DNA from 4 places in the Escherichia sp. HH091_1A genome. Region 3 is predicted to be linked to each of the others. Evidence: predicted binding sites of a transcription regulator. Region 3 holds the regulator's gene; each other region holds the start of a gene.
The links. The regulator PurR, encoded in region 3, represses purine synthesis genes. The targets are predictions, from matches to a motif close to CANGCAAACGTTTGCNTG.
Positions count from the first base shown of each region.

Region 1 (8,054 bases), 700 kb from region 3:
GCGACCCGTGACGCTTTATATCAGCTGTTTACTGCGCTGAATATTTTTGGGCGAGTGTATCTGGCGCATGAGGGGATTAACGCGCAAATCAGTGTACCTGCGAGCAATGTTGAAACATTTCGCGCACAGCTATACGGCTTCGACCCGGCTTTAGATGGCTTACGCCTGAATATCGCGTTGGATGATGACGGGAAATCCTTCTGGGTACTGCGCATGAAGGTGCGCGATCGCATCGTAGCCGACGGTATTGACGATCCTCACTTCGATGCCAGTAATGTTGGTGAGTATCTGCAAGCGGCAGAAGTGAACGCCATGCTTGACGATCCCGATGCACTGTTTATCGACATGCGTAACCACTATGAGTATGAAGTGGGGCACTTTGAAAACGCGCTGGAAATTCCGGCAGATACCTTCCGTGAGCAGCTGCCAAAAGCAGTCGAGATGATGCAGGAACATAAAGATAAAAAAATCATTATGTACTGCACCGGCGGCATTCGTTGTGAAAAGGCCAGTGCCTGGATGAAACATAACGGATTCAATAAAGTCTGGCATATCGAAGGCGGAATTATTGAATACGCCCGTAAGGCGCGCGAGCAGGGCTTACCAGTGCGTTTTATTGGCAAAAATTTTGTGTTTGACGAGCGGATGGGCGAACGTATCTCTGATGAGATTATCGCGCATTGCCACCAGTGCGGTGCGCCGTGCGACAGCCATACCAACTGTAAAAATGATGGCTGCCACCTGCTGTTTATTCAGTGTCCAGTATGTGCAGAAAAATACAAAGGTTGTTGCAGTGAGATTTGCTGCGAAGAAAGCGCGTTACCGCCAGAAGAACAGCGACGCCGTCGGGCAGGACGTGAAAATGGCAATAAGATCTTTAATAAGTCTCGTGGACGTCTGAATACAACACTGGGCATTCCTGATCCAACAGAATAAATATCATTGCCGGATGCGTGTCATCCGGCAACATTTCACGCTTACTTCTGCTGTACGCCTTCCACTGAAATAATCAGGTCCACTTCCTGAGAAGCTGGACCTAAATCTGTCTTGATATTGAAGTCTTTGAGCTTAATTTTGCCTTCGGCCTCAAAGCCTGCACGTTTACCGCCCCACGGGTCGTCGCCCTGACCAATTAATTTCGCTTCCAGCGTGACGGGTTTGGTGACCCCGTTCAGCGTCAGATCGCCGGTAATATCCAGCTCATCACCGTCTTTCTTTACGCTAGTGGAGGTGAATGTTGCCTGTGGATATTTTGCGGTATTGAGGAAATCTGCACTGCGAAGATGTTTATCGCGTTCGGCGTGATTAGTATCGACGCTGGTGGTGTTAATTGTCACATTCACTTTATCGGCAGCTGGATTTTTTTCATCAAAGGTAAAAGTACCGTCGAAATCTTTAAAGGTGCCATATAACCAGCTATAGCCAAGATGCTGGATGCGGAAGTTAACAAAGGCGTGCTGACCTTCTTTGTCAATTTTGTAATCGGCGGCAACCGCTGAACCCGCAGAGAACATCAAGGAAGCGAAGGTTAAACCAAGCAGGCTTTTTTTCATTTTTTATACTCCATAGTCAGATGACGACTTTCCTAGCATGCGCTTCAGAGTGTCGTCTTTATCGATGAAATGATGCTTCAGGGCCATAAATCCGTGCATAACGGACAGTACTACGACGCTCCACGCGAGCCAAAAATGCAGGGCACCGGCAAAGTCAGCCTGTGCGCCAGCGTCGGCGAGGGTCGCGGGGACGTCAAACCAGCCAAAAACGCTGATCGGTTTACCATCGGCAGTGGAGATCAGATAGCCGCTGATGCCGATGGCGAACAGCAATAGGTACAATGCAAGATGTCCTGCCTTTGCGCCAACACGAGTCATGGGCGAATAACTTTGCAGCGGACCCGGCGGTGGAGATATGAAGCGCCAAAGAACGCGAATAACCAGCCCCATCATTAACAAAATGCCGATGCTTTTATGCAATTCGGGTGCTTTGTGGTACCAGCCATCGTAATAGCTGAGCGTGACCATCCACAGACCTAAAGCAAACATGCCATAGACAATAATTGCGCTTAGCCAATGTAAGGCCGCAGATATAACACCATAGCGTTCAGGGGTATTTGTGAATGACATAAGTGCATCCAAAACGAATTTGCGAGAGAAAGAAAATGGCGTGTCGGAGAATGAATTGCAACACAAAAATAACAAATTGAATGATATTTATTTTTATTTCAATAATTTTGAATTAATAATGAAAGAATCTTCATAAGTTTAGTGGGTTCAGCATCTGGAAGGTCTGGTGAGTGCTGTAGAGGCAGGAAGAATCTCATTCAATTTTTCACGCTAAATGAAAGGGAGATTAAATATTTGTCAGTTTATGTCAGTGCGGAAAAACTAAAAATAAAACACGTAGATCAGGTCCATAATTGCCAACAGTCCCCAGAGAAAAAGATAAAGCATCAGATGCTCGCGAATATTATTGATGAGATAGTGCAACAGCCGACGCATTAAATACTCCTGTAAAAACGGCCTCATTCTGGAGGCCGTAATGATGATTATTGGAAGCGGGAAAGCCTGAATGGCGTCAAATCAAAATCGCTTTTTTTGTCTTGCGCAAAATCGGCAGCTATTTCCCCTAAAACTGACGCAAATTTAAAACCGTGCCCGCTCAGGCCGGTAATGAGCAGTGTATTATCGTGGCCGGGTAGAGTATCGATAATAAAATCTTCGTCAGGCGAATTATCATAGGTGCAGGCAGCGCCGTACAGGCAGCAACCGATACCCGGCAATACATTGCGCAAGAACGGGAAGGCTTCTGACCCATCACTGGCCACTTCCGCAAACGGAACACGTTCATCCGCTGAATGGATAACCTGGCCTCCGTTATGTTTGCCAATCTTCAACGCGTCGTTTTCTGCCGGAAAACCATAATATTGATCGCCATTGAGCAGTTCACCGGTAAACGCCGGGAATTTATTCTTCACGCTATAGCGACCATCGGCCTGATACCAGGCAAATACTTTGCGTACGGGCTGGACAGGCAGTTCCGGGAGCAGATCTTTTACCCATGTTCCCGCGCAGACGATCGCTTTTTTCGCCTGATACTCACCGTCAGCGGTTTCAATAGTTACGCCATCATCGTCATGACGAATTGCGGTGACCGGGCAGTTGAACAACTGCGCACAACCCGCTTCCTTCGCCAGTTGGATCCAGGTTTTAATCGCCAGTTCGCTGCGTAAAAAGCCGGAATCAGTCTCAAATAAGCCGATGTAGTTGTCCGGGACGCGTATTTCCGGCCAGCGGGCCATAATCCCTTGCGCATCGAGCTTTTCAACGTTGAGTTGCCACTGTTCGGCGCTGTGGGCGACGTTGGCGAGAAATGTGGAATCAGCCGGGCCAAGGTTAATGACGCCAGAGCGTACAAAAATGGGATCTTCTTCGTTGTGGCGGGAGAGTTCATCCCACAGCGTTTGCGCGCGGAGGACCAGCGGGACATACTTTTCGCCTTCACCATAAGCATGGCGAATTAATCGCGTATCGCCGTGGTGGCTGCCGTGTTGATGCGGTGGCATATGGGCGTCGGTCATTAGCACGTTTAAACCGGCACGGGTTGCATAATACCCGGCGGCAGCGCCTACGGAACCGCTGCCAATAATGATGAGATCGTATTTCATTTTTTTCTCTCTGCTCTCATGGTTTAAGCAGAGTAATTAACTGAATGCAGATATACAACCCAGAAATGGTAAAGGCACCAGTGAGGTGCCTTTTGGGTGGATGGTCATGTCATGTTAATGACGCCGATACTCGTTTACCGGGAAATCACCGGATTCAATTTTGGCGATTCCTGCTTCTAATATCGAAATAAATTGTCTGGCAACATCAGTGGTTAACCAGAGCGTCTGACCAACTTCAGTCCCTTCCTGCTCGGACTTATTTGGGGTCTGGTAATGCAAACGCAACATCAGCGCATCATAGCTATCAACGGTGCTGATGTCCCACCCTACGAGCGGATGAGTCTGAATGACTTCATTATTTTTTTCCATCATGGCCCCCTAATTCGTGTTACTAGACAACGTTATTCGAGGTTCAATGCGTTTTTATCTGAAGCAACTTCAGTATACCAATAAGTAAGGGTATTCACCGAATTTTTAAAGGGGGGAACAGATAAATTTTTGCTTTTAAGATTTATATGAACAATAAAACAGCATGTCATTCATATTTTTTTAGCATATTGTGCAATTATTTTGAGGAAGTGTAGAAATTTTGTACTCGAAATTCGTAAGTAAAATAAAAAAGCCGGGGCGACCCGGCAAAAAAAAATCACTGCATATTATTCGCTGACAAACCAGTCATCGGCGCTTTCCCACGTTTCCTGGAGAATTTCGCTAATGCGCTGTTTATCTTCTTTTGTCGCGCCAATAACCGATAAATTATTCGCTGCGGCATAACGTACCGATACGTGGCCTTCATTATCAGGAAACGCATACTGAATACGGCGGGAAAGTTCGCCAGCCAGGGCGTCAATAGCCCCCGCTGGCAATGGAGAAGTTTTCGCTATGGTGACTTCAATTCGCATAATAGCCCCCTGTTGAATATACTGGTTATTTATACAGTTAAAATAACCTAATGACAACAGGAAGCTACGATTTTTATTGTTTAACGGACCAGCGTACCGTTTCCCCGGCGAGGAATGGCACCAGTGTGTCATCAGTCAATGCGATGCTTTCAGCAACCTGCTGTTCTTCGCGGACCAGTTCGATGAATGTGTCGTTGACCGGCAAGCCATAGAACTGTGGGCCGTTTACAGAACAGAATGCTTCAAAGTGCTGCAGAGCATTCATCTCTTCAAAGACGGTAGCGTAACTGCCCAGCGCGGTTGGGGCGTTGAAGCAGCCCGCGCAGCCGCAGCTGCTCTCTTTGCGATGACGTGCATGCGGCGCAGAATCCGTACCGAGGAATACACGATTAAAACCGCTGGCGACCAGTTCACGTAATGCCTGTTGGTGAATATTGCGTTTGAGTATTGGCAGACAGTACAGGTGTGGATGCACGCCACCAACCAGCATATGGTTACGGTTAAACATCAGATGCTGAGGAGTGATGGTGGCTGCCAGCCGTTCATTTCCGTTACGGACATAGTCGGCAGCATCTTTGGTGGTGATGTGCTCAAAAACGACTTTCAGCGCGGTCAGGCGCTGGCGAAGCGGTTCCATTACGCTTTCTATAAAGCGCGCCTCACGATCAAAAATGTCGATATCTGCATGTGTCACTTCACCATGCACCAGTAGCGGCATACCGATTTTTTCCATGCGCTCAAGTACCGGCATGATTGCATCAACCGACGTCACGCCGTGGCTGGAGTTAGTGGTTGCGTTTGCGGGGTAAAGTTTTGCAGCGGTGAACACGCCTTCGTTAAATCCACGTTCCAGCTCATTAGGGTCCAGCGAATCTGTTAAATAACAGGTCATCAGCGGGGTGAAATCGTGCCCGGCAGGTACGGCGTCGAGAATACGCTGGCGATATGCCACGGCAGCCTCAACGGTTGTCACGGGCGGAGCCAGATTGGGCATTACGATAGCCCGTCCATAAATTTCGCTGGTATAAGGCACGACAGTTTTTAACATGTCGCCATCGCGGAGGTGAAGGTGCCAGTCGTCTGGGCGGCGGATCTTTAATACCTGGGATGGTGCAGTCATTAATCTCTATGCTCCGGCTGAAGGGATGTTTTTGCCGGACACAAAGGATAAGCGGAAACGTTTTCCTTTGCACGAAAAATAAAGGGCGCAAATGCGCCCTCGTGATTAATCAGTAAACGGAATGACAATTTCACCAGGCTTCACTTCAATACCTTTCGCCAGTTTCTTCGCCATTGCTTCGCCCTTACTGCCATCTTCGCGCAGGACATAAGCAGGTTGCTGGTTAAAGTAATTGCGTAATGCCTGGTTCAAATAGGGAAGCAACGTTTGCATCACCGTTTGCATTTTTTCCGGTTGTACCGTCGCATCGACTACTTCCATCTCTTTCAGGAAGATCGCGCCTTTTTCTTTATCAAACACAGGCAGCGCTTTCAGCTTCAGTTTCATGGTCGCTTTCTGGCTACCGAACAGGGAGTTCATGTCCAGATTGGCGTCTCCGGTTAGGGTAACCTTATTCGGCTCTTCGCGACCAATTTGGCTGGTCAGGTTTGTCAGAACAATATGGGCGTCAGCCACGCCGGGTAAACCGATATCTTTTGAGAAATTATTATGTTTCGCAAGCGACTGGTTAATTTCTTGTTCGGTGATGGTGTATTGGGTGAGTTGATTACAGCCAACGAGCAGGCCACTGACGAACAATACAGCGGCAAATAAAAACTTGTTCATGGTAGTCCTCGACATGAAATCTGCGTCAATATCCTGACACAACGCAGCATGTGTCACCAGCGATAAACTCGCCAGCAGAAAAAACTGAAAACGGCGGCAACCCGCGAATACAGGCTGCCGCGGCGGGTCAGGATTAAATCGCCATTGATGATAACAAATTGATTTGTGTCTGTTTCGCCATATTATCGCGGTAATCAGCAACGCGGCTTGGCCAGTTGATTCCGGCTACCAGCGTCAGATTACGCAGGAGCGGAAATAGCTGAATATCGTCTTCCGAAAGTTCGCCATTCACGGCGTTCGGTTTGACGATAAGTTTGTCCAGCGCACGTAAATCATCGCTGATATTCTTAATCAGACCGTCAGAGTGGGCCAGCAGGTCGGCAAAATTACCCGCGCTGGCTTCTTTCTTGTCGACAAAATATTTGCGTGCGGCGGGAGTAGAAAACTCATCAAATGCCGATTTGGCAAAACGCGGTAACAGCAGTTTGTTGGCGTAGCCGTTGACCTTGCGCAGCCATTCTTCAATGGCAGGCGAACGTTTGCCGGTCAGTAACGGTTTGCCGTCGAGTTTATCGACATAGTGAACGATGTCCATGCTTTCTGGCATATAGCGGCTGTCATCTTTTTGCAGAATGGGAACCTGTTTTTGACCGACCATCCGGGTGGGTGTTTCTGCGTCGTCATTGAGCAGAACATGTAATTCGACGGGGATATTTTTCAGGCCGAAAATCATGCGGGCTTTGAGGCAGTAAGGGCAGTGATCGTAAATGTATAGCTTCACGTGACTCCTCCATTTGGCTGTCAGTTCACTTTCAGTATGGAGGAGTCAGGGGGGAGTATCAAATCAGGCGTCGCGTTCCAGCAAACGACGCGCGGTGCGTTTCTGGCTAAACTGCCAACCCAGCGCAAGGAAAGTGAAGATGCCAATAATGCCCAGCATCATCCACGGAAGCTCTGGTTGGTGCGCTGATTTACCCAAGTCAAATAGCCAGCCACCACCGATATAACCAATCGCGCCGCCAATCGCCAGACCCAGACGGCTAAACCCCATATAACTGCCGCGAGCTCTTGCGTCCGCCAGCGAAGCACTTAAGGTTTCGCGCGCAGGCTCAGCAATGATCGACCCGATATAAAACAGACAAATCAGAGTGAAAAGTTGTTGCAGGCCGCTGACCATACCCACTGGCATCATGCTTAATGACATTATTAATAGCCCAGCCATCAATCGGTGTTCCAGACGAAAATGTTTTTCACTCCAGCGGGCGATAGGGTAGAGCAACGTTAAAGACAGACACGCTTCAATGGCATACATCCATTTAACGGCAGAGGGTGCGCCCGCCACGTCGTTGACCATAATTGGCAGCATCAGCATCACTTGTACAGCCAGCATGTAGTAACCCGCCAGCGTCAGGACATAGGTGACAAAATGCTTGTCGCGCATCACGCGGGTCATGCCTTCGCGAACGGGCGTGCGTACGGTGGAGAGTTTCCATGCCGGTAACAACCACGCATTGAACGCTGCACACAGCACAAACAAAACGGCTCCTGTGGCACAAACCAGGCGAAAGTCGTATTGCAACAGCCAGCTTCCCAACAATGCGCCAATGACAGCACCAGCGCTGTCTTGCATCATTAATAGTGAGAAAAAACGGCCACGCTGCTGCGGGCGGATTAGTTTCACCACCAGCGCCGAACGCGGAGG
Region 1 covers NZ_AP025747.1:1,335,406-1,343,459, forward strand. The annotation lists gene trhO (oxygen-dependent tRNA uridine(34) hydroxylase TrhO) at 1-936, shown strand, start outside; gene QUF14_RS06475 (YceI family protein) at 978-1,553, opposite strand; gene QUF14_RS06480 (cytochrome b) at 1,557-2,123, opposite strand; gene QUF14_RS06485 (YceO family protein) at 2,385-2,498, opposite strand; gene solA (N-methyl-L-tryptophan oxidase) at 2,546-3,664, opposite strand; gene bssS (biofilm formation regulator BssS) at 3,779-4,033, opposite strand; gene dinI (DNA damage-inducible protein I) at 4,321-4,566, opposite strand; gene pyrC (dihydroorotase) at 4,640-5,686, opposite strand; gene QUF14_RS06510 (lipoprotein) at 5,792-6,352, opposite strand; gene grxB (glutaredoxin 2) at 6,486-7,133, opposite strand; gene mdtH (multidrug efflux MFS transporter MdtH) at 7,197-8,054, opposite strand, start outside.
Region 1: pyrC (dihydroorotase) is a predicted target of PurR. The motif match lies at 5,737-5,754, and genes of this name have one in related genera.

Region 2 (8,054 bases), 1.2 Mb from region 3:
GCTCCCGGAGTTGGGAGCTTATGATAGTGGTTGGCGTTTAATGCCGGATGCGGCGTGAATGCCACATCCGGGCAGCAAAACCAATAGCTTGACGACTTACCCCAACTGCTTACGCGCATTGCGGAAAATACGCATCCATGGGCCATCCTCGCCCCAGTTTTCCGGATGCCAGGAGTTACTGACAGTACGGAAAACACGTTCCGGGTGCGGCATCATAATGGTGACTCGACCACTTTCAGTCGTGACCGCCGTAATACCATTCGGAGAACCGTTCGGGTTAGCCGGGTAGGTTTCGGTGACTTTACCGAAGTTATCGACATAGCGCAGTGCCACCAGCCCTTTGCTTTCCAGTGCCGCCAGATGCGCCGCATCGCGCACTTCCACGCGCCCTTCGCCGTGAGAGACAGCAATCGGCATCTGCGAACCCACCATCCCTTGCAACAGCAGCGACGGGCTTTGTGTCACTTCTACCAGGCTGAAACGCGCTTCAAAGCGATCGGAGGTGTTACGCACGAAACGTGGCCACAACTCGCTACCTGGGATCAGTTCGCGTAGGTTAGACATCATCTGACAACCGTTACATACCCCCAGCGCCAGCGTTTGCGGACGGTGGAAGAAGGTTGCAAACTCATCGCGTACACGGTCATTGAACAGGATAGACTTCGCCCAGCCTTCACCAGCACCCAGCACATCACCGTAGGAGAAACCGCCGCACGCTACCAGAGCGTGGAAATCCTCCAGGCCCGTGCGTCCAGCCAGCAGGTCGCTCATATGCACATCGATTGCATCGAAGCCTGCACGGTGGAAAGCTGCCGCCATTTCAACATGCGAGTTCACCCCCTGCTCACGCAGCACGGCAACTTTCGGACGCGCACCAGTGGCAATATACGGTGCTGCCACATCTTCGTTGATATCAAACGACAGTTTCACATTCAGGCCCGGATCGGCGTCGTTAGATTTCGCCTGATGTTCCTGATCGGCACACTCCGGGTTGTCACGCAGGCGCTGCATCTGCCAGGTAGTTTCTGCCCACCAGACACGCAACGTGGTGCGGCTTTCGCTGAATACAGTCTGCCCGTTGGCGGTAATTACAAAACGGTCACCGGAAACCGCCTGCCCAACATAATGGACGCAATCAGCAAGCCCATGCTGTGCCAGTACCGCTTCAACTGCTTCACGGTCAGCGGCTCGAACCTGAATCACCGCACCCAGTTCTTCGTTAAACAACGCCGCCAGGCGATCGTCACCCAGAGTGGCGATATCCGCGTCAATGCCGCAATGACCAGCAAAGGCCATTTCCGCCAGCGTTACCACCAGCCCGCCATCAGAGCGGTCGTGATACGCGAGCAGCTTACGCTGTGCAACCAGCGCCTGAATCGCGTCATAGAAGCCTTTCAGTTGCGCGACATCGCGTACATCTGCCGGTTTGTCGCCAAGCTGACGATAAACCTGCGCCAGCGCCGTTGCACCCAGCGCGTTATTGCCTTTGCCCAGATCAATCAGCAGCAGTGCGTTATCTTCGGTAGAAAGCTGCGGCGTGATGGTGTGACGCACATCTTCCACGCGGGCAAATGCAGAAATCACCAGCGAAAGCGGCGAGGTCATTTCGCGCTCTTCGCTACCTTCCTGCCAGCGGGTTTTCATCGACATGGAGTCTTTACCCACCGGAATCGTCAGGCCCAGCGCCGGACAAAGCTCTTCGCCCACCGCTTTAACGGCTTCATAAAGGCCCGCGTCTTCACCTGGATGACCTGCTGCCGCCATCCAGTTAGCGGAAAGTTTAATGCGTTTGATATCGCCAATCTGCGTAGCGGCGATGTTAGTTAACGCTTCACCGACCGCCAGGCGGGCAGAAGCGGCGAAATCCAGCAGTGCAACTGGCGCACGTTCGCCTATTGCCATCGCTTCACCGTAGTAACTGTCGAGGCTGGCGGTAGTGACTGCGCAGTTAGCGACCGGCACCTGCCACGGACCCACCATCTGATCGCGCGCCACCATGCCGGTTACGCTGCGATCGCCGATGGTCACCAGAAAGGTTTTCTCCGCCACAGTCGGCAGATGTAACACACGTTTCACCGCGTCAGCGATGGTGATCCCTTCACGGGCCAGCGCGTCGCCTTTCGCTTTCAGCGTTTGCACATCGCGGGTCATCTTCGGCGTTTTGCCAAGTAGTACGTCGAGCGGCAGATCGATGGGTTGATTATCAAAATGACGATCGTGCAGAGAAAGATGTAATTCTTCGGTGGCCTCACCAATCACCGCGTACGGTGCGCGCTCACGCTTACACAGTTCGTCAAACAGCGGTAACTGATCGGCAGCAACGGCCAGCACGTAGCGTTCCTGGGATTCGTTACACCAGATTTCCAGCGGGCTCATGCCCGGTTCGTCGCTCAGGATATCGCGCAGTTCAAATTTACCGCCGCGCCCGCCGTCGCTCACCAGCTCCGGCATGGCATTAGAAAGGCCACCCGCGCCGACGTCGTGGATAAACAGAATCGGGTTCGCGTCGCCAAGCTGCCAGCAGCGGTCGATCACTTCCTGGCAACGACGTTCCATTTCCGGGTTATCGCGCTGAACGGACGCGAAATCGAGATCCGCGTCAGACTGGCCGGAGGCCATGGAAGAGGCCGCGCCGCCGCCAAGACCGATGTTCATTGCCGGGCCGCCGAGAACGACCAGTTTCGCACCGACGTTGATCTCGCCTTTTTGTACGTGATCGGCGCGAATGTTGCCGATCCCACCCGCCAGCATGATCGGTTTGTGATACCCGCGCAGCTCTTCGCCGTTGTGGCTGTTCACTTTTTCTTCATAGGTACGGAAGTAGCCGTTCAGTGCCGGACGACCAAATTCATTGTTAAATGCCGCGCCGCCCAGCGGACCTTCTGTCATGATGTCCAGCGCGGTGACAATGCGCTCAGGCTTACCGAAATCTTCTTCCCACGGTTGTTCAAAGCCAGGAATACGCAGGTTAGATACGGAGAAACCGACCAGACCAGCTTTCGGCTTCGCGCCGCGGCCGGTGGCACCTTCATCGCGAATTTCGCCACCGGAACCGGTTGCTGCGCCCGGCCACGGAGAAATCGCCGTTGGGTGGTTGTGGGTTTCGACTTTCATCAGGATATGCGCCGGTTCCTGATGGAAGTCGTAGCGGCCCGTTTCATGGTCAGCAAAGTAGCGGCCCACTTCGGAACCTTCCATCACGGCGGCGTTATCTTTATAAGCAGAAAGAACGTGATCCGGCGTGGTTTCGAAGGTATTTTTGATCATCTTGAACAGCGATTTCGGCTGTTGTTCTCCGTCGATAATCCAGTCGGCGTTAAAAATTTTGTGGCGGCAGTGCTCAGAGTTCGCCTGGGCGAACATATACAGCTCGATGTCGTTCGGGTTACGACCCAGCTTTGTGAATGCATCCTGCAGATAGTCAATTTCATCTTCCGCCAGTGCCAGGCCAAGACGCAGGTTAGCGTCGATTAGCGCCTGACGGCCCTGCCCCAGCAAATCAACGCTGGTGACCGGAGTCGGTTGATGGTGTGCAAACAGCTGCTCTGCATCATCTAAAGCAGAAAAGACCGTTTCCATCATGCGGTCGTGCAGTTCAGCGGTCACCTGCTGCCATTGTTCATGGGTCAGCGTACCGGCTTCTATATAGTAAGCAACGCCGCGCTCAAGGCGGTTTACCTGTTGCAGCCCGCAGTTATGGGCGATATCGGTCGCTTTCGAAGACCAGGGAGAGATGGTACCAGGACGCGGAGTCACCAGCAGGAGTTTGCCTTGCGGGGCGTGGCTGGCGAGTGCCGGGCCATATTTCAGCAGGCGTTCAAGTTGTGCGTGCTCATCATCGTTTAACGGCGCATTGAGGTCAGCAAAATGGACATACTCGGCGTAAATATTGTGAACCGGGAGCCTGGCAGCCTGAAAACGTGCCAGCAGTTTGTTGATTCGGAATGCCGACAATGCAGGCGAACCACGCAGAATTTCCATCATAAGTCTCTCGTCTTCTAAGCTTTCGGTGTACCCAAGGGGGGGAAACGGGCGTCATTATAAAGAATCTGATGCGCTGACGAAACCGTTTGCGTGGAAATAAAATCACCATCGTGAATTAGCAACGCGTGCCGCCAATGGCTGTAATAAGTTGCCAACTGGCGCTGGTTTACGCAAAATGCCGCTCATTTATGAGTAAACCTTTCACTATTATTACGTTTTTTCAAGCTGGGATGCGCACGACACAGAGAATTAACTAATTGAAAAAATTAAAGATTAATTATCTGTTCATCGGCATTCTGGCACTGCTGCTCGCGGTCGCTCTCTGGCCATCCATTCCCTGGTTTGGTAAAGCCGACAACCGTATCGCCGCCATTCAAGCGCGGGGAGAGTTGCGTGTGAGCACTATTCATACCCCACTGACTTATAACGAAATCAACGGGAAACCTTTTGGCCTGGATTACGAACTGGCGAAACAGTTTGCCGAGTACCTCGGCGTAAAACTGAAAGTGACCGTGCGGCAGAATATCAGCCAGCTGTTTGACGACCTCGATAACGGCAACGCCGATCTGCTGGCTGCAGGACTGGTTTATAACAGTGAGCGGGTAAAAAACTATCAGCCTGGCCCTACCTACTATTCCGTGTCACAACAACTGGTTTATAAAGTGGGTCAGTATCGCCCGCGTACGCTGGGCAATCTGACAGCGGAGCAACTTACCATCGCACCAGGCCATGTGGTGGTTAACGATCTCCAGACCCTGAAAGAAACAAAATTCCCGGAATTAAGCTGGAAGGTAGACGACAAAAAAGGCTCAGCAGAATTAATGGAAGATGTCATCGAAGGAAAACTCGATTACACCATTGCTGATTCTGTCGCCATCAGCCTGTTTCAGCGCGTTCACCCGGAACTCGCTGTAGCGCTTGATATCACCGACGAACAGCCGGTGACCTGGTTTAGCCGATTAGATGGCGATAATACCCTTTCTGCCGCTCTGCTCGACTTCTTCAACGAAATGAATGAAGACGGCACGCTGGCACGCATTGAAGAGAAATACCTGGGGCATGGCGATGATTTTGATTACGTCGATACACGCACGTTTTTACGCGCCGTCGATACCGTACTGCCGCAGTTGAAACCGCTGTTTGAGAAGTACGCCGAAGAAATTGACTGGCGTTTGCTGGCCGCTATTGCTTATCAGGAATCGCACTGGGATGCACAGGCCACTTCACCGACGGGTGTGCGTGGCATGATGATGTTAACCAAAAATACCGCGCAAAGCCTCGGCATAACGGATCGTACCGATGCCGAACAGAGCATCAGCGGCGGCGTGCGTTATTTGCAGGATATGATGAGTAAAGTGCCGGAAAGTGTGCCGGAGAACGAACGGATCTGGTTTGCCCTCGCCGCGTACAATATGGGCTATGCGCATATGCTGGATGCCCGCGCCCTGACGGCAAAAACTAAAGGTAATCCTGACAGTTGGGCTGACGTGAAACAGCGCCTGCCTTTACTTAGCCAGAAACCCTATTACAGCAAGCTGACTTACGGCTACGCACGTGGGCATGAAGCCTACGCTTATGTCGAAAATATTCGTAAGTATCAGATTAGCCTGGTGGGGTATCTGCAAGAGAAAGAGAAGCAGGCTACAGAAGCGGCGATACAACTGGCGCAGGATTATCCGGCAGTATCGCCAACGGAGCTGGGCAAAGAGAAATTTCCTTTTCTCTCGTTTCTTTCCCAGTCGTCATCAAACTATTTGACCCACTCTCCCTCTCTGCTGTTTTCGAGGAAAGGGAGTGAAGAGAAACAAAATTAATCCGTCGAGGATTGCGCTTTTTTCTGCGCTTTAATTTCCTGTCGGCGCATGCGAAAGAAGTCACTGAGCAACGCCGCGCACTCATCCGCCAGTATTCCTTCTGTAATTTCCACTCGGTGATTCATACCCGGATGGTGCAGCACATCCATTAAAGATCCCGCAGCGCCCGTTTTCGCGTCACGCGCACCAAAGACCACGCGACCAATGCGACTGTGGATCATTGCTCCGGCACACATTACACAGGGTTCGAGCGTGACATACAACGTGGCGTCGATCAGACGATAATTTTGCATCACCAGACCGCCCTGCCGCAGAGCCATGATTTCTGCATGTGCGGTGGGATCATGTCGACCAATCGGACGGTTCCAGCCTTCGCCGATTACCCGATTGTTATGCACTAATACCGCGCCGACCGGCACTTCCCGCTCATCCCATGCACGCTTCGCCAGCGTCAGCGCGTGACGCATCCAGTATTCGTGGCTAAATTCGACTTCAGACAAAAAGAAAACTCCGGTTATAAAAGCGCGGCGCATTATACACGTACGCTATGCTTTACTCTATTCCAGTTGCTGGAGTTCACCACGCGGGGTTACCCGCCAGCGATGCTGGCAGAAATAAAGCAGTGGATTGTCCTGATTACTGTCGCTATAGCCACTGTACAGCCGCAGCGGCGTGCCAATTTTGCGCTCCAGTTGCGCGACCTTTTCATGTCCCAGACAACGCATCGTCAATATCCAACCGCCATAACCCCGCTGGATCTGACTGGCAATAAGATTAACCCGCGGCAACCAGGGCGTATCATAATAAACCGCTTCAACCAGCGGCTGCGGAGATCCTGTGATCAACCAAATATCCGCATCGGAACTTAACAGGTAGGTAGTCAAACGCTCCTGGACAAGCGGAAAAGCGGTAACATTGTCGCGAAACCAGTGCACAAAATCGGCCTGCAACGCCTGTAAGCGCGCTTCACTGTGACCAAAAGTGCATCCCCAAAGAAGCAGACTCATCGGCCATCGTGCTGCACGACCTTTTATCAATAACGCGATGGCAATGACCGGCAACAACGGCAGGACAAGTAATGCATTCAGAGGTTGGCGACGCAGTAAATAACGCATAAAACTGCCGAACATATCCTGCTGATGCAATGTTCCATCTAAGTCAAAAAACACCACACGACGCTCGTGAGTTGCCAAACCATACTCCTCTGGACTGAAACATCCTGATTAATTTTCGCTACTACATAGCCTAACAGATAGATCATCACTTTTCCGGCAACAATCGACCGCATCATGGCTAACTGGAATTTTTAATTCATGGCAATTAGCGGCAATGGAATATAAAATTCACTCGCGTTTGTCTCATATTGCCTGTTGTCGCCACTATTTCATCGCGAGGAAAGATATGAACGGCTTACTTCGTATCCGTCAGCGTTACCAGGGGCTTGCCCAGAGTGATAAAAAACTGGCGGATTATCTGCTGCTACAACCTGATACGGCGCGCCATTTAAGCTCTCAGCAACTGGCCAACGAAGCCGGAGTCAGTCAGTCCAGCGTCGTGAAGTTCGCGCAAAAACTCGGCAATAAAGGTTTTCCGGCACTTAAGTTGGCATTGAGTGAAGCGCTGGCAAGCCAGCCGGAATCTCCCTCCGTGCCCATTCATAATCAAATCCGCGGTGATGATCCGTTACGGCTGGTTGGCGAAAAACTGATTAAAGAAAATACTGCCGCTATGTACGCAACGCTAAATGTTAATAGTGAAGAGAAACTGCATGAATGCGTAACAATGTTGCGCTCTGCACGGCGGATAATTCTGACCGGTATTGGCGCTTCGGGTCTGGTGGCGCAAAACTTTGCCTGGAAGCTGATGAAGATTGGCTTCAATGCTGCCGCAGTGCGCGATATGCATGCGCTACTCGCTACAGTACAGGCGTCGTCCCCTGACGATCTGTTATTAGCCATATCCTACACCGGTGTACGACGCGAGTTAAACCTGGCGGCAGATGAGATGCTGCGAGTGGGCGGAAAAGTGCTGGCGATTACCGGCTTTACTCCCAATGCCCTGCAACAGCGTGCTTCTCATTGCCTGTATACCATTGCCGAAGAACAAGCGACAAACAGTGCTTCAATCTCTGCTTGTCACGCTCAGGGAATGTTAACGGATTTACTGTTCATTGCTCTGATTCAGCAGGATCTGGAGCTGGCACCAGAACGTATTCGTCATAGTGAAGCGCTGGTGAAAAAACTGGTTTGAGTAAAG
Region 2 covers NZ_AP025747.1:3,245,752-3,253,805, forward strand. The annotation lists gene purL (phosphoribosylformylglycinamidine synthase) at 97-3,984, opposite strand; gene mltF (membrane-bound lytic murein transglycosylase MltF) at 4,242-5,798, shown strand; gene tadA (tRNA adenosine(34) deaminase TadA) at 5,795-6,298, opposite strand; gene yfhb (phosphatidylglycerophosphatase C) at 6,356-6,991, opposite strand; gene QUF14_RS16325 (MurR/RpiR family transcriptional regulator) at 7,200-8,048, shown strand.
Region 2: purL (phosphoribosylformylglycinamidine synthase) is a predicted target of PurR. The motif match lies at 4,060-4,077, and genes of this name have one in related genera.

Region 3 (8,054 bases):
GAGAAATCTCGCAGAAAAAACTGCGAGTCTATAATCCGACGTAGAACAGAGGGAAAGGAGGAACCCTTGCCGAAATGACCATCCATAGTGAGTAGGGAACGTTCCTGTCCCCATAAAAACATAATATTTATCGTAGTCTTAACAACTCGAAATTAGTATAGGCCGCTAATTTCAATCATACAACAAAATTTTGTTAGCAGCCTAAGTATAAGCATATCGATATAGATCAGTGTGATTCGCTATGCGCCACTTCGGCATTGCCATGGCTCTGGCAATCCACTTCTTCACTGCGTTGCATCATGTAACCGAGAGCGACCAGCACTACTGTTGATAACATCACGCTGGTGGTGGTGAGCAATGGCGTACTGATACTGATAAGCCAGGACACTACCAGACTTGCGAGGAAGCACAGACCCAGTTGTAGAGTGTTCTGCAACGCTGCGGCGCGACCAGTTGCATGTGGGAAAGGACGCAGTGCCTGGGCGACAACAATCGGGTAGATCGCGCCGTTGGCAATCGCCATCACACAGAATGGGATCAGGATTTCGGCCAGCGACACATGGCTAATGAAGCCCGCAGCCCAGGTCGCAATGACGCTGACAGCAAACAGCACCAGCAACCACGGTAATAACTGCTTGCCTTGCCATTTTTGTAGTGCGGCGCGACAGCCATAGCCACCAATCAGAAACGCGATAGTTTGCGGGACATAGCTTAAACCAATCACTGCCGGGCTGTAACCCATTTCGCTAAGGATGAACGGTGAACCGGTCAGCCATGCAAAAAAACTGGCTGAACAGGCCGCGTATACCAGCACGTTGCCGCGATAGGTTTTAGAACGTAGCAGATCGGTAAAGGTCAGACCATCCTGACTATTGTTACGGGCCTTCGTCGTGGGTTTGAGCCAGAAAATAGGCAGAATCAGCACCACGGTAATGGCAAACAGGGTGGCGAATATCGCCTGCCAGGAAAAATGGACCAGCAGCCAGCTTCCTAACAGAGGAGCCAGTGCCGGAGATAGACCCACCAGCGGCATGATGGTCGCAAAAATACGGTTAACTTTCTGTGAAGGATAATAATCCGTCACTAACGCTTGCCAGATAACCGCCGCGGCGCAGACACCTACAGCCTGTACAAAACGCAATACCAGCAGCGTGGCGGCGTTTTCAACCCACAGCATCCCCAGACTACCTAACGCAAAAATTGTCAGGCCGATGAATAACACCGGTTTACGACCATAACGGTCGGAGAGCGGCCCCCACAGAAGCTGGGCTGCGGCAAATCCGGCAAGGAACAGACTAAGGCTGGCACTGACAGCAGACGCAGGCGTTTGCAGGTCGGCCTGTATGGCGGCGAAAGCAGGCAGATACATATCGGTTGCCAGAAAACCGAGTACGCTCAAACCTGCCAGCCAGACTAAAAATCTTTTCCCAGGTTGCATGTATATTCTCTAAATCTCTCAATTAAACACCGCCGCAAAGTGTAGGGAGTGAAATTAGTGTTGTGAAACGGTAATATTTGATGACTGGTTTCAAAAATTTTGCAGGCAGACTATGTGGTCAGAATATTCACTCGAAGTTGTTGATGCGGTAGCGCGTAATGGTAGTTTTAGCGCTGCAGCCCAGGAGTTGCATCGCGTTCCTTCTGCGGTCAGCTATACCGTGCGTCAGCTGGAAGAGTGGCTGGCGGTGCCTCTGTTTGAACGACGTCACCGTGATGTGGAACTGACCGCTGCCGGGGCGTGGTTTCTCAAAGAAGGGCGCTCTGTTGTCAAAAAAATGCAGATCACTCGGCAGCAATGTCAGCAGATAGCGAACGGCTGGCGCGGTCAGTTAGCTATCGCAGTGGATAATATTGTCAGGCCAGAACGTACACGGCAGATGATCGTTGATTTTTATCGCCATTTTGATGATGTCGAACTTCTTGTCTTTCAGGAAGTGTTCAACGGTGTCTGGGATGCGCTTTCCGACGGGCGCGTGGAACTGGCGATTGGCGCAACACGCGCGATTCCGGTAGGCGGTCGTTATGCCTTCCGGGATATGGGGATGCTAAGCTGGAGTTGCGTTGTTGCCAGCCACCACCCGCTGGCGTTGATGGATGGCCCGTTCAGCGATGATACGTTGCGCAACTGGCCGTCATTGGTGCGCGAAGACACCTCACGAACGCTACCTAAACGTATTACCTGGTTGCTGGATAACCAAAAAAGACTTGTCGTGCCTGACTGGGAATCATCGGCAACCTGTATCTCGGCAGGATTATGCATAGGGATGGTGCCAACACATTTCGCCAAACCGTGGCTTAATGAGGGGAAGTGGGTAGCATTAGAACTGGAAAACCCCTTTCCGGATTCGGCATGTTGTCTGACATGGCAGCAAAATGATATGTCGCCTGCGTTAACCTGGTTGCTTGAGTATCTCGGCGATAGTGAGACGCTGAATAAGGAGTGGCTGCGGGAGCCGGAAGAGACTCCCGCAACGGGTGATTAACGACGATAGTCTCGGAACGGGCCGTCAGCCACGGAGCGGCGTTCAATCAAGCGCGGATGCACTTCAATGGACTGCGGTTCTTCACGTTTGTTGACGATACGATCCAACAGCATGTTGAACGCTGTTTCACCCAGCGAATCTTTTGGCTGATGGATCGTGGTCAGCGCCGGCGTAAAATAGCGGGCGTTGCGCACGTTATCATAACCGATCAGCGAAACATCCTGCGGGACGCGCAGACCCATTTCATCAGCAGCACAAAGTGCGCCCATTGCCATGATATCGCCACCACAGAAGACGGCAGTAGGGCGATGCGGCTGCGACAGTATTTGCTGCATGGCGCGATAACCGGATTCAGGTTCAAAGTCACCCTGTACAATCCAGCTTTCCGGCACTTTGATCATCGCTTCTTCCATTGCCTTCATAAAACCGGCAAGGCGGCCTGCGCCAGTGTTACGTTCCAGCGGGCCGGGGATAACGCCGATTTCGCGGTGACCGCGTTCAATCAGATAACGCCCGGCCATGTAGCCGCCTTCGAACGCGTTATCAATGACCGCATCGGTGAAGTCAGCTTTTGCTTCACCCCAGTCCATTACCACCATTGGGATATGGCGATACTCTTCCAGCATCGTCAGCAACGGCTCTGGGTACTCAGAACACATCACCAGCAGACCATCGACGCGTTTTTGCGCCATCATCGACAGATAAGCCCGCTGTTTCTCAAGATTGTTCCACGCATTACCCAGAATCAGGGTGTAACCTTTCTGGAAGCAATTTTTTTCAACCGCTTCAATGATCTCGGCAAAATAGGCCGCTTCGCTGCTGGTCGCCAGCAAACCGATAGACTTGGTGTGGTTAACCTTCAGGCTACGCGCCACCGCGCTAGGGGAGTAGTGTAATTCTTTAATCGCTGCCCACACGGCGTTGCGCGTTTCTTCAGCGACGAAACGTGTTTTGTTGATTACGTGTGACACAGTTGTAGTGGAAACGTTTGCTCGTTTCGCTACATCTTTTATTGTTGCCATTCCATTTCACTCCAGACCCTAACTTCAGCTCCTGCAAAATCGCAAGGTAAACGTTTGCCTTTACACACCTTACGCACAACAAAAGTGTTGCGGTACGCCGGAAAAACGACACGGAGCGTCAGGAAGGGGTCAATGGCCAGTACGCAAATAGTGTAAGCGTGGAATTTTGGCCGATCTTGACGAAAAGGGGAAGTGGTAAAAACACTTATCATTATAAATGACGGGAGATTTTTTCATCACAGTGTGTAAAAATGCGTAATATCACTTTTTGTGTGGTAATAAAAAAGGAGAAAACTTGATGAGCACCGACCTTAAATTTTCACTGGTAACAACGATTATCGTCCTCGGTTTGATCGTGGCCGTGGGTTTGACTGCCGCGCTGCACTGATTTCCTCTCGAGGGAGCGCGTTCTCCCTCGCATCTCCTTCCTGTTTGTTAGCAAAATGGCAAAAGTGTTTTCTCTTTTTGTTATTTTCATTTTTTTGTGATTGCTGTCATGCTTTCGCCACTTTAATGAATATCGCGTAATGACGCGAAGAGGTGGAGATAAGGCATGAAAATTAACTATCCGTTGCTGGCGCTGGCGATTGGCGCGTTTGGTATCGGGACAACGGAGTTCTCGCCAATGGGCTTGTTGCCCGTCATTGCGCGCGGTGTGGATGTCTCGATTCCTGCTGCCGGAATGTTAATCAGTGCCTATGCAGTTGGCGTAATGGTGGGCGCGCCGCTGATGACGCTTCTACTTTCTCATCGTGCCCGCCGCAGTGCGTTGATTTTCCTGATGGCGATTTTCACGCTCGGCAACGTACTTTCCGCCATCGCGCCGGATTATATGACCCTGATGCTTTCACGCATTTTGACCAGCCTGAATCACGGAGCATTTTTTGGTTTGGGTTCAGTCGTGGCCGCAAGCGTGGTGCCAAAACATAAACAGGCCAGCGCAGTTGCCACTATGTTTATGGGGTTAACCCTGGCAAATATCGGTGGCGTGCCGGCGGCGACCTGGTTGGGTGAAACCATCGGCTGGCGGATGTCATTTCTGGCAACGGCGGGGCTGGGCGTGATTTCAATGGTAAGTCTGTTCTTCTCATTACCTAAAGGTGGCGCAGGGGCGCGACCTGAAGTGAAAAAAGAGCTGGCGGTATTAATGCGTCCGCAGGTGCTGTCTGCATTGCTGACGACGGTGCTGGGAGCTGGCGCCATGTTTACCCTCTACACCTATATCTCTCCGGTACTGCAAAGTATTACCCACGCAACACCGGTGTTCGTCACGGCAATGCTGGTGCTGATTGGTGTCGGGTTCTCTATTGGGAACTATCTCGGCGGCAAACTGGCAGATCGTTCAGTTAACGGCACGTTGAAAGGCTTTTTGTTGCTGCTGATGGTGATTATGCTGGCAATCCCGTTCCTGGCCCGCAATGAGTTTGGCGCAGCTATTAGCATGGTGGTGTGGGGAGCAGCAACCTTTGCGGTCGTACCGCCGTTACAGATGCGCGTGATGCGTGTCGCCAGTGAAGCGCCTGGTCTGTCTTCATCAGTCAATATTGGTGCCTTTAATCTTGGAAATGCGCTGGGAGCAGCTGCTGGTGGTGCGGTAATTTCCGCTGGGCTGGGATACAGTTTTGTGCCGGTGATGGGGGCGATTGTCGCGGGACTGGCATTATTGCTGGTGTTTATGTCAGCCAGAAAACAACCTGAGGCAGTTTGCGTTGCCAACAGCTAATTAAACAAAAACGCAGAAGGATAACCTTCTGCGTTACAGTTGCTGGCAACGTGCGATTTATCTTGCCGGATGCGGTGTTAACGCTTCATCCGAGTTGGCATGGTAAGCGAAGCGCATCAGGCAATGTTGCATTTGCCATCAGTTATTATGCAGCGAGATTTTTTGCTACGAATTCCCAGTTCACCAGCGCCCAGAAGTGCTCCAGATAGCCAGGACGTGCATTGCGATAGTCGATGTAATAAGCGTGTTCCCAGACATCAACGGTCAGCAGTGGAGTCGCATCGGTGGTCAGCGGAGTACCCGCGTTAGAGGTTGAAACGATAGCCAGTTTGCCATCGCTGTTTTTCACCAGCCAGGTCCAGCCAGAACCAAAGTTTTTGATTGCTGCATCAGTAAACTGTGCTTTGAAATCGGCAAAGCTGCCAAAAGATGCGGCGATAGCTTCAGCGACTTTTCCAGTCGGTTCGCCACCCGCGTTCGGTGCCAGGCAGTTCCAGTAGAAAGTATGGTTCCAGACCTGAGCTGCGTTGTTGAATACGCCACCTTCAGAGCTGCGAATAATCTCTTCCAGTGATTTACCTTCAAACGCGGTACCTTTAATCAGGTTGTTCAGGTTAGTGACATAAGTCTGATGATGCTTGCCGTAGTGATACTCGATGGTTTCCGCAGAAATGTGCGGTGCCAGAGCATCTTTAGCATATGGTAGTGCAGGTAATTCGAATGACATTGCTACTCTCCTTTATTATTAATTTGCATACGTACAATAGCCTTATTGTGCGTATGGATAGGGTAGCAAATTAAAAGGTGAGACAAAAGATGAACTTACCCTGTTGCCGTAACAACAGGGTAAAGTTTTAGCGAAGTGTTTTTGGGGTCATTACCCGGCGAGCGCCAACATAGTGGCGCTGCCAGTAGTCTTCACTGAGAGAAGTGATTTGAATTTCCTGACCCGTACGCGGTGACTGAATAAATTTGCCGTTGCCGACATACACGCCGACATGATCGGCTGTACCGCGTCCCTGAGTACGGAAGAAGACCAGGTCGCCGTTTTTCAGTTCACTACGTTCGATAGGTGCTGCATCACGCAGGTGATACATTTCATTCGCCGTACGCGGAATACGAATTTTTACCAAATCTTTATAAGCGTAATAAACCAGACCGCTGCAATCAAAACCGGTACGCGGTGAGCTGCCACCCCAACGATATGGCTTACCAATTTGCTGCATCAGTTTATTCATTGCCACTTTTGTGGCTTTTTGCACCTTCGCTTTGTGTGCGTCGGCAAGGGTTCCTGACGCGGCATTTTTGACTTTCACACAATGCGATTTATAGCCCTTACGTTTGGTACACTTTTCGGTAAAGCTGGCTGAGGCCGTTTTATTGACGACGTGTTTGCTGCGAGTTTTGGCGTTTTTAGAAGCGGTAATGGAAGATTTTTTAACGGAGGAAGCGGTTTTGCTTTTGGTCGTACTTTTACTGGCGGCTTTTTTCGCTGTTTTCTGGCTGGCTTTCTGGGTCTTTTTGGTGGTTGCCGTGCTTTTCTTTTTATCTGCTTTTTTGGTGATATGAGTGGTAGCAGAACTCTCCCTGGCTTGCTTTGAAGCATGGGCCATAGGCATTAAAGGCAGGGTGGTAAAAAGTAAAGCACAGAGCGTGATCGAAATACGGTTTATCCGCGCCACTGAGCGTCCCTCTGTTAAGGCAGGTCTATCATGCCTGCGTCTGATTTACAAAACTTGATAATTCTAATGCATAGAAGAAGAGAAAGTTAATAGCTTTTATTGTTAAAAAATACGTTTCGTCGGCGAGCGCAAAAAAATGCAGCAGTGGAAGCTAAAAATGGTTATAAATACGCCAGTTTGCCGTGCATAAGGGAAGAAACGAATATTTGAAATGCAACAAATAGAACAAAGGGATAAAATAGCAAAAGCGTGATGAAAATGTTATTTTCCGATGCCGCACTGACCCGCTACAATGTCAGATTACTGCCGTAAAGAAGTTTGAGGAAGCAAGACAATGAGCACCACTATCGAAAAAATCCAACGCCAGATTGCTGAAAACCCGATCCTGCTGTACATGAAAGGTTCACCGAAACTGCCGAGCTGCGGTTTCTCTGCCCAGGCAGTCCAGGCGCTTGCCGCATGTGGCGAACGTTTTGCCTATGTTGATATCCTGCAGAATCCGGACATTCGTGCGGAACTGCCGAAATATGCTAACTGGCCGACCTTCCCGCAACTGTGGGTTGACGGCGAGCTGGTCGGCGGTTGTGATATCGTGATCGAAATGTATCAGCGTGGCGAACTGCAGCAGCTGATCAAAGAAACTGCCGCTAAATACAAGTCTGAAGAGCCGGACGCTGAATAATCCGTCCTGCAATACTGACGGATGCGAACGGGCATCCGTCAGTCCTTTCTCTATCCCCAATCCAGTCCTTGTGGCGAACTTGAAAATCCCGCCTCACGCAGCAGCGTAAACATCGGCGTTTGCCGGACCGGTAGGTCATTCACTTCTGTTAGCGTAAAGCGCAGCCGTGGTTCGCGACGCAGTGCGGTAGTCAGCGCGTGGAAAATCTCTGGGGCGAGTAATTCCTCTTTTTCCTGCCAGACCAGCATTTTTTTGCCACCTTGCGCCAGATAGAGTAACAATTTGCCGCCAGAAACGACCACCAGCGCACCCGCCCGACGCGTTGGTATCAGCGTTGCCGGATGTGCAGGCCAGGGCAGAAGATTTCCCCATGCATTAGCCGGATCGTTGGCAGAGAGCGCCACTGGTGTATAGTGGCGCGTTTGCGTGGCTTGTGTCGCCAGATCGCGCAATCGGTCAATA
Region 3 covers NZ_AP025747.1:2,040,088-2,048,141, reverse strand. The annotation lists gene punC (purine nucleoside transporter PunC) at 227-1,438, opposite strand; gene punR (DNA-binding transcriptional activator PunR) at 1,551-2,483, shown strand; gene purR (HTH-type transcriptional repressor PurR) at 2,480-3,505, opposite strand; gene cydH (cytochrome bd-I accessory subunit CydH) at 3,804-3,893, shown strand; gene QUF14_RS10150 (MFS transporter) at 4,059-5,228, shown strand; gene sodB (superoxide dismutase [Fe]) at 5,374-5,955, opposite strand; gene mepH (peptidoglycan DD-endopeptidase MepH) at 6,083-6,910, opposite strand; gene grxD (monothiol glutaredoxin 4) at 7,245-7,592, shown strand; gene QUF14_RS10130 (ATP-dependent helicase) at 7,643-8,054, opposite strand, start outside.

Region 4 (8,054 bases), 190 kb from region 3:
TGAACGCCGATTGACGCTGGTAGATAGCATATTCACAGCCTGGTTCATAAATATGCCGATAGCGGTAGCCATTTTTGATGTAGGGAGCAGAAACTTCTCTTTGCGGAATGCGGTCGATGATTTCCTTTAAGATGCGATCCTGTAAGGCTTGTTGCGAGGCCATCACCCGATGACCGTAACTATTTTCTTGCTGCAGGTAGTCCAGGACTTCCGGCTGAGAACGCGTATCGTCCCGCAGCCAGTAGTAATTATCGATGCGCGTATCGCCATGAAGCGTCATGGCGTGGGGAATGCGAGCGGCTTTTGGTAGCATGTTATTGTTCTTTCTGGTTGAAACATCTTATAAGGGTGGCAAAACTCACCGGGGATGCAAGCGAAACAGGGGAGTCATTGCTTAGATGATGACAGGTAATGGCGCGGATTTCGAATGTTATGCAGACAGAGAAGATCAGCCTGTTCAAATGGCTGTGCGGTTCTGGATAGCCCGAAATAGTCAACTTCAGGCTATCCAGAGAGCGGAATTATTCCGCCAAAGTACGTTTTTGCTGTTCGAGATCGCGTTCAATACCTTCACGAACATCCTGGGGGATTTTCAGCGCGTCACCCAGGGCATTCAGGTAACTGCGTTCCATAAAATGGTCAATATCAATAGCCGCGCAGCTCAGGAAATAGATTTCCAGCGCCTCTTCTTCATTACGAACCCCGGTAGCCAGGCGTTGTGGATCCAGCGGTTGTTCTATTGCCTGCTCAATGAGTACACGCCCCTGCTCTTCCACGCCGGCTTCACGCAATTGCTGGTCGATTGCCGCACGTTCTTTGGCATCAATATGACCATCACTTTTAGCGGCAAAGACCAGCGCAAGGATCAAACGTGCCGTACGCTCATCCAGCGGCGTACTTTGCGCGCCAAACTGCGGTTCGTCCTGATGCGCCGCGCGAATTTTATCTTTGTATTTATTCCACAGCACCGTACCCGCTACCGCTCCGCCGCCAAGCAGCAACGCGTTGGTGCCATATTTCGTAAGAAGTTTACGTGCTGATTTATTTGCGACCAGCAGCCCAGCCAGTCCGCCTAATGCGCCAGGCACTAAAAGTTTGCCCAATCCCTGATCCGCAGACGAGGAGGTAGAAGAACTGCTTTGCCCAAGCAGGGATTGCAGTTGATTTAACCAGTTAGCCATATTTGCTCCTCAATAACCATTTTTAGTGCCTGTAGCATAGCGGATGAGGATGTCAGAAAATGTATATCGAGACAAAAGATGCGCAAATAAGCCGGTCGGCAGGCCGTTATTCAAAGAAATTCGCGCCAGGTAAGGTGTTCACTGTATATCAGGTGATAAGGGTATTTTAGGTGAACGTAATTTGACGTTTTGAGTGGCATTGTTTGATGCTGATTGCCCGATGCGACACTGTTGCGTCTTCCCAGGCCTACGATTGAAGTGCCTTATAGGGCGGACCAGGCACTCGCGCCGCATCCGCCGACGGTCAATCGAATTATCAGAGGCCATTAACGCCGCTGATATTCCGCCATTCCCGCTTTGCAGTCCACGCTGACCTGGTAATGAATATCGGCACTTTTACCACGCACGGTTAGCGGTACTGACCATTTATCATCTTTACCCTGAATGTCCTGCAAACTGACCCATGCCACAGGATCGGCCTGACCGACAATTTTTTGATCATCTGCCCAGCGCGCCACGCGATTTTGTTGATAATCACGTTTTACGCTCGCGGCAATTCCGGCAGCATCCAGACCTTCACACTTTGGGAAAGTGACCGACTTGCTGGTTTCATTATTGGCAGCGAAAACTGATGCGCAGGCAGAAACCAACAACAGCCCTAAAAACGCCCCTCTTTTTTTCATGTTTTTCTCCATAGCACAATGATTCAGGAGAAAGCATGGTACAAATTGTCAGGAGCGCAAGTTGCTTCAGGCCGCGTGTGAGGCATCTTCCTCTTCGGATTCAGCACCGACGACCTGTGGGGACGGTAATTTGCCGGTTTTCAGAATGGTGCTCAGCACATCTTTTTGTTCTGCCAGCCATAGCGAAAGGGCTTCACGTTGCTCGTCTTCCATTTGCACTGGAGAATTTGTCAGCCAGGTGTCAAGCAGATCCGCCGTATCAAGCATTTTGTCATAAGCATCGGCTTCCTTTTTGCTGGTAAACGACATTTTCTCTTCGCCCTCACGAATGACTACGTATTTAACTTCAACCGCCATTTGCAGCCTCTCATAATAACTGTGATTTTATACAGTATATTTCTTCTCGATTGGGAAATCAACAGCAACAATAAAGACACGCGCAAACGTTTTCGTTTATACTGCGCGCGGAATTAATCAGGGGATATTCGTTATGACGTTATTAGGCACTGCGCTGCGTCCGGCAGCAACTCGCGTGATGTTATTAGGCTCCGGTGAACTGGGTAAAGAAGTGGCAATCGAGTGTCAGCGTCTCGGTGTCGAGGTGATTGCCGTCGATCGCTATGCCGACGCACCAGCCATGCATGTCGCGCATCGCTCCCATGTCATTAATATGCTTGATGGTGATGCATTACGCCGTGTGGTTGAACTGGAAAAACCACATTATATCGTGCCGGAGATCGAAGCTATTGCCACCGATATGCTGATCCAGCTTGAAAAGGAAGGACGGAATGTTGTCCCCTGCGCTCGCGCAACGAAATTAACGATGAATCGCGAGGGTATCCGTCGCCTGGCGGCAGAAGAACTGCAGCTACCCACTTCAACTTATCGTTTTGCCGATAGTGAAAGTCTTTTCCGCGAAGCAGTTGCCGCTATTGGCTATCCCTGCATAGTTAAACCGGTAATGAGCTCTTCCGGCAAAGGGCAGACGTTTATTCGTTCCGCCGAGCAGCTTACACATGCGTGGGAATACGCTCAGCAAGGTGGACGCGCCGGAGCGGGCCGCGTGATTGTTGAAGGCGTCGTTAAGTTTGACTTCGAAATTACCCTGCTAACCGTCAGCGCAGTGGATGGCGTCCATTTCTGTGCACCGGTAGGTCATCGCCAGGAAGATGGCGACTATCGTGAATCCTGGCAACCGCAGCAAATGAGTCAGCTGGCTCTGAAACGTGCGCAGGAGATTGCCCGCAAAGTAGTACTGGCACTGGGCGGTTATGGTCTGTTTGGTGTCGAGCTGTTTGTCTGTGGTGATGAGGTGATTTTCAGTGAGGTCTCCCCTCGCCCGCATGACACCGGGATGGTGACGTTAATTTCTCAGGATCTCTCGGAATTTGCCCTGCATGTGCGTGCTTTCCTCGGACTTCCGGTTGGCGGGATCCGCCAGTATGGCCCTGCAGCTTCTGCCGTTATCCTGCCACAACTGACCAGTCAGAATGTCACGTTTGATAATGTGCAGAATGCCGTAGGGGCAGGTTTGCAGATTCGTTTATTTGGTAAGCCGGAAATTGATGGCAGCCGTCGTCTGGGTGTAGCGCTGGCGACCGCTGAGAGTGTTGATGAAGCGATTGAGCGCGCAAAGCACGCCGCAGCACAGGTAAAAGTACAAGCTTAACCCCGGCGAAAAACGCTACAAAAATGCCCGATTCACGATCGGGCATTTTGACTTTTATAGCTTAGCGCCTTCTACAGCTTCACGCGCCAGCTTAGTAATGCGGTCGTAATCGCCCGCTTCCAGCGCATCTGCCGGAACCAGCCAGGAACCACCGATGCAGAGCACGCTTTTCAGCGCCAGGTAGTCACGGTAGTTAGCCGGAGAAATACCACCTGTCGGGCAGAAACGGACCTGGGAGAACGGACCCGCGATCGCCTGCAGGGCTTTCACGCCGCCGTTAGCTTCAGCCGGGAAGAATTTGAACTCTTTCAAACCGTAGTCCATACCCAGCATCAGTTCGGAAACAGTGCTGATCCCCGGAATCAGAGGAATAGTCCCTTCGGTAGCAGCTTTCAGCAGCGGCTCGGTCAGACCCGGGCTAATTGCGAACTGTGCACCCGCTTCGGTGACTTCTGCAAGCTGCTGTGGATTCAGCACCGTACCGGCACCCACAATCGCTTCAGGCACTTCTTTGGCGATAGCACGGATAGCGTCAACTGCACACTCGGTACGCAGAGTCACTTCCAGAACGCGCACCCCACCAGAAACCAACGCTTTTGCCATCGGCACCGCGTGTTCCAGTTTTTTTACCACGATAACCGGTACAACCGGGCCGGTGGTGAGGATTGATTCTGCACTTGTTTTCCAGTTTTTCATCAGAGTTTTCTCTCGCCTGATTACAAATTTGTCGTCTTAAAAAGTGATACAGGTTGCGCCCTGTTCGGCACCGGACAGTTTTTCGCGCAAGGCGCTGAATAATTCACGTCCTGTTCCCACGCGTGACGCGCTCAGGTCAGGAATGTGTGGTTCGCGAGCAGCCAGTTCCGCTTCGTCTACCAGCAGCGTCAGTTCGCCTGTCTGTCCATTCACACGAATGATGTCCCCGTCGCGCACTTTTGCCAGCAGCCCGCCATCGTAGGCTTCTGGTGTTACGTGGATAGCTGACGGCACTTTACCTGAAGCGCCGGAGAGTCGTCCATCGGTAACTAACGCAATTTTGAAACACCGGTCCAATAATACACCAAGTGGCGGCATGAGTTTATGTAATTCTGGCATTCCGTTCGCTTTTGGCCCCTGATGACGGACAACAACGACACAATCGCGGTCCAGCAAACCCGCTTCAAAGGCCGGCATAACGTCATGCTGGCTTTCAAAAACAACCGCAGGCGCTTCAATCACCTGGTTCTCAACCGGCACGGCAGAGGTTTTCATAACCGCGCGGCCCAGGTTACCGCTTAACACTTTTGTCCCACCATGATGAGAGAAAGGTTGTTCGAAGGAAGCGATCACATTGCTGTCGAGTGATTTTTCCGCCCCTTCCCGCCAGTCCAGTTCACCATTATTCAGCCATGGTTCAAGGGTATAACGAGACAGACCAAAGCCTGCCACCGTATTGACATCTTCATGCAGCAGGCCTGCTTTGAGCAGTTCACGCACCAGAACCGGTACGCCACCTGCCGCCTGGAAGTGGTTAATATCGGCCGGACCGTTCGGGTAGAGACGTGCCATCAGCGGTACAACATCAGAAAGGTCAGAGAAGTCATCCCAGTTAATCTGAATACCAGCCGCGCGCGCCATCGCCACCAGGTGCATGGTGTGGTTAGTGGAACCACCGGTCGCCAGCAGTGCAACAATACCGTTCACCACCACTTTCTCATCGATCATCTTACCGATCGGCATCCATTCATTACCATTGCCGGTCATGCGTGTAACCTGGCGCGCAGCTGCAGCGGTCAAAGCATCGCGCAGCGGGGAGTCCGGATGAACAAAAGAAGAGCCCGGCAACTGCATCCCCATAAACTCCACCACCATCTGATTCGTATTGGCGGTACCGTAGAAAGTACATGTCCCTGGAGCATGATAAGACGCAGCTTCTGACTCCAGCAGCGCCATGCGGTCCACTTTACCTTCAGCATAAAGCTGGCGAATACGCACTTTTTCTTTATTTGGCAAACCGCTTGCCATCGGACCTGACGGCACAAACACCGCAGGCAAATGCCCAAACGACAGGGCTGCCATCGTCAGACCCGGAACAATCTTGTCGCACACACCGAGGAACAGCGCACCATCAAACATGTTATGGGACAGCCCCACCGCCGCAGACATCGCAATCACTTCGCGGCTTAACAGCGACAATTCCATTCCATCCTGCCCCTGGGTGACACCATCACACATCGCCGGAACACCGCCCGCAACCTGACCAACCGCATTCGCTTCATGCAGGGCTTTACGAATGATTTCTGGATAGTGTTCATAAGGCTGGTGTGCGGAGAGCATGTCGTTATAGGAAGTGATGATGGCGATATTGTTACGCAACATGCTTTTCAAAGAGGCTTTGTCTTCTGGCTGGCAGGCAGCGAAACCGTGTGCCAGGTTACCACATGCCAACTGCGAACGATGAACGGTCGAAGTTTTCGCTTGTTCTATCCGGGCGAGGTAAGCAGAGCGAGTCTCGCGCGAACGTTCAATGATTCGATTTGTTACGCGTAACAATTGTGGATTCATAAAGGCTCCTGAAATTGAGTTGTCAGAGCAGGATGATTCACAACGCGTTTCATTCAGAGGATTTATGACTGAAACGCCTGTAACCGGAGCTCATAGGGCAAAAACGTTTCAGTCAGTGTAATAAAAAAAGCCTCGTGGGTGAATCCACACGAGGCCTGAAAGTGTAAAAATTGTTCTACAATCTGTGCAAGATCATGTTACCGGTAAAATAACCATAAAGGATGAGTGCAGATATTACTCAAACTCATTCCAGGAACGGCCATCACGAGTAATCATCGCCACCGAGGCAACCGGTCCCCAGGTTCCGGCCTGATAGGGTTTCGGCGCATCATTGTCCATCGCCCACGCCTCAGTAATGGAGTCCACCCATTTCCAGGCTTCTTCTACTTCATCACGACGTACAAACAGTGCCTGAATACCACGCATAGTTTCCAGCAGCAGACGTTCATAGGCATCTGCCAGATGCGTTTGATTAAAGGTTTCTGAATAGCTCAGGTCCAGCTTGGTGATTTGCAGGTTATGTTTGTGGTCAAGGCCAGGAACTTTATTCAGTACCTGGATATCCACGCCTTCATCAGGTTGTAGACGGATAGTCAGTTTATTCTGAGGCAAATCCTGCCACGACTCTTTGAACAGATTCAGTTCAGGTGTTTTGAAATAGACCACAACTTCAGAGCATTTGGTCGGCAGGCGTTTACCAGTACGCAGGTAGAATGGCACACCGGCCCAGCGCCAGTTGTCGATATCGACGCGGATCGCCACGAAGGTTTCTGTATTGCTGCTCTTGTTCGCGCCCTCTTCTTCCAGGTAGCCCGGAACTTTTTTGCCCTGGGCGAAGCCCGCTGTGTATTGCCCACGGACGGTTTTTTCGCGTACGTTGGAGCGATCGATGCGGCGCAGAGACTTCAGTACTTTCACTTTTTCATCGCGGATACTGTCTGCACTCAGATCAGACGGTGGAGACATCGCAATCATGCAGAGAATTTGTAGCAGGTGATTCTGGATCATGTCGCGCATCTGACCGGCTTTATCAAAATAGCCCCAGCGACCTTCGATCCCCACTTCTTCTGCCACGGTAATCTCAACATGGTCAATGGTGCGATTATCCCAGTTGTTCACAAATAGAGAGTTAGCAAAACGCAGCGCCAACAGGTTCAGCACCGTTTCTTTACCAAGGTAATGGTCGATACGGTATACCTGGCACTCCTCAAAATATTCACCAACTTGATCGTTGATTTCCCGCGAGGTCGCCAGCGACGTCCCCAGCGGTTTCTCCATAACTACGCGTGCCGGTTTAGCATTCAGTTTTGCCTCGCCAAGCCCTTTGCAGATTGCACCAAAAGTGCTGGGCGGCATGGCAAAGTAGTTAATGGTGATACGATTTTTTTGATCCAGCATCGCGCCGAGACGGCTGAATGCAGCTGTGTCATTGACATCGAGATTACAAAAATCCAGACGTGCACTCAGGGTGTCCCATAAACCTTCATCAATGGTTTCTTTCATGAAAGTTTCGAGTGCCTCGCGGACAACTTTGGTATATGCCGCTTTATCCCAGTCAGCACGCCCTACGCCGATAATCCGGGTGTCCGGGTTGAGCTGACCGGCTTTTTCCAGTTGATACAGGGAAGGCAGCAATTTACGACGCGCAAGGTCGCCTTTCGCGCCGAAAATGACCAGGTCACAGGCCTGGGCTGTTTGCGTTACCGCCATGTCATTCTCCTTAAGTTAACTAACCCGGTACTTAAGCCAGGGTATACTTGTAATTTTCTTACGGTGCACTGTACTGCTTTTACGAGCTTGCGAAAACTGTAAACGCTTATCCACCCGTGCGATTACAGTAAAAGCGCGCAAAGTGCGGCAAAACTGATAAAAAAATCATCGTTTTCCATTGGGTAAAAATCTGACACTGATCATGTTATGAAAAAAAATAACAACTTTTTTATCTGCTTTTGTCATTAACACAGCACACAGGCGTAA
Region 4 covers NZ_AP025747.1:2,225,206-2,233,259, forward strand. The annotation lists gene ptrB (oligopeptidase B) at 1-313, opposite strand, end outside; gene QUF14_RS11085 (tellurite resistance TerB family protein) at 522-1,181, opposite strand; gene yebF (protein YebF) at 1,508-1,864, opposite strand; gene yebG (DNA damage-inducible protein YebG) at 1,931-2,221, opposite strand; gene purT (formate-dependent phosphoribosylglycinamide formyltransferase) at 2,355-3,533, shown strand; gene kdgA (bifunctional 4-hydroxy-2-oxoglutarate aldolase/2-dehydro-3-deoxy-phosphogluconate aldolase) at 3,588-4,229, opposite strand; gene edd (phosphogluconate dehydratase) at 4,266-6,077, opposite strand; gene zwf (glucose-6-phosphate dehydrogenase) at 6,312-7,787, opposite strand.
Region 4: purT (formate-dependent phosphoribosylglycinamide formyltransferase) is a predicted target of PurR. The motif match lies at 2,301-2,318, and genes of this name have one in related genera.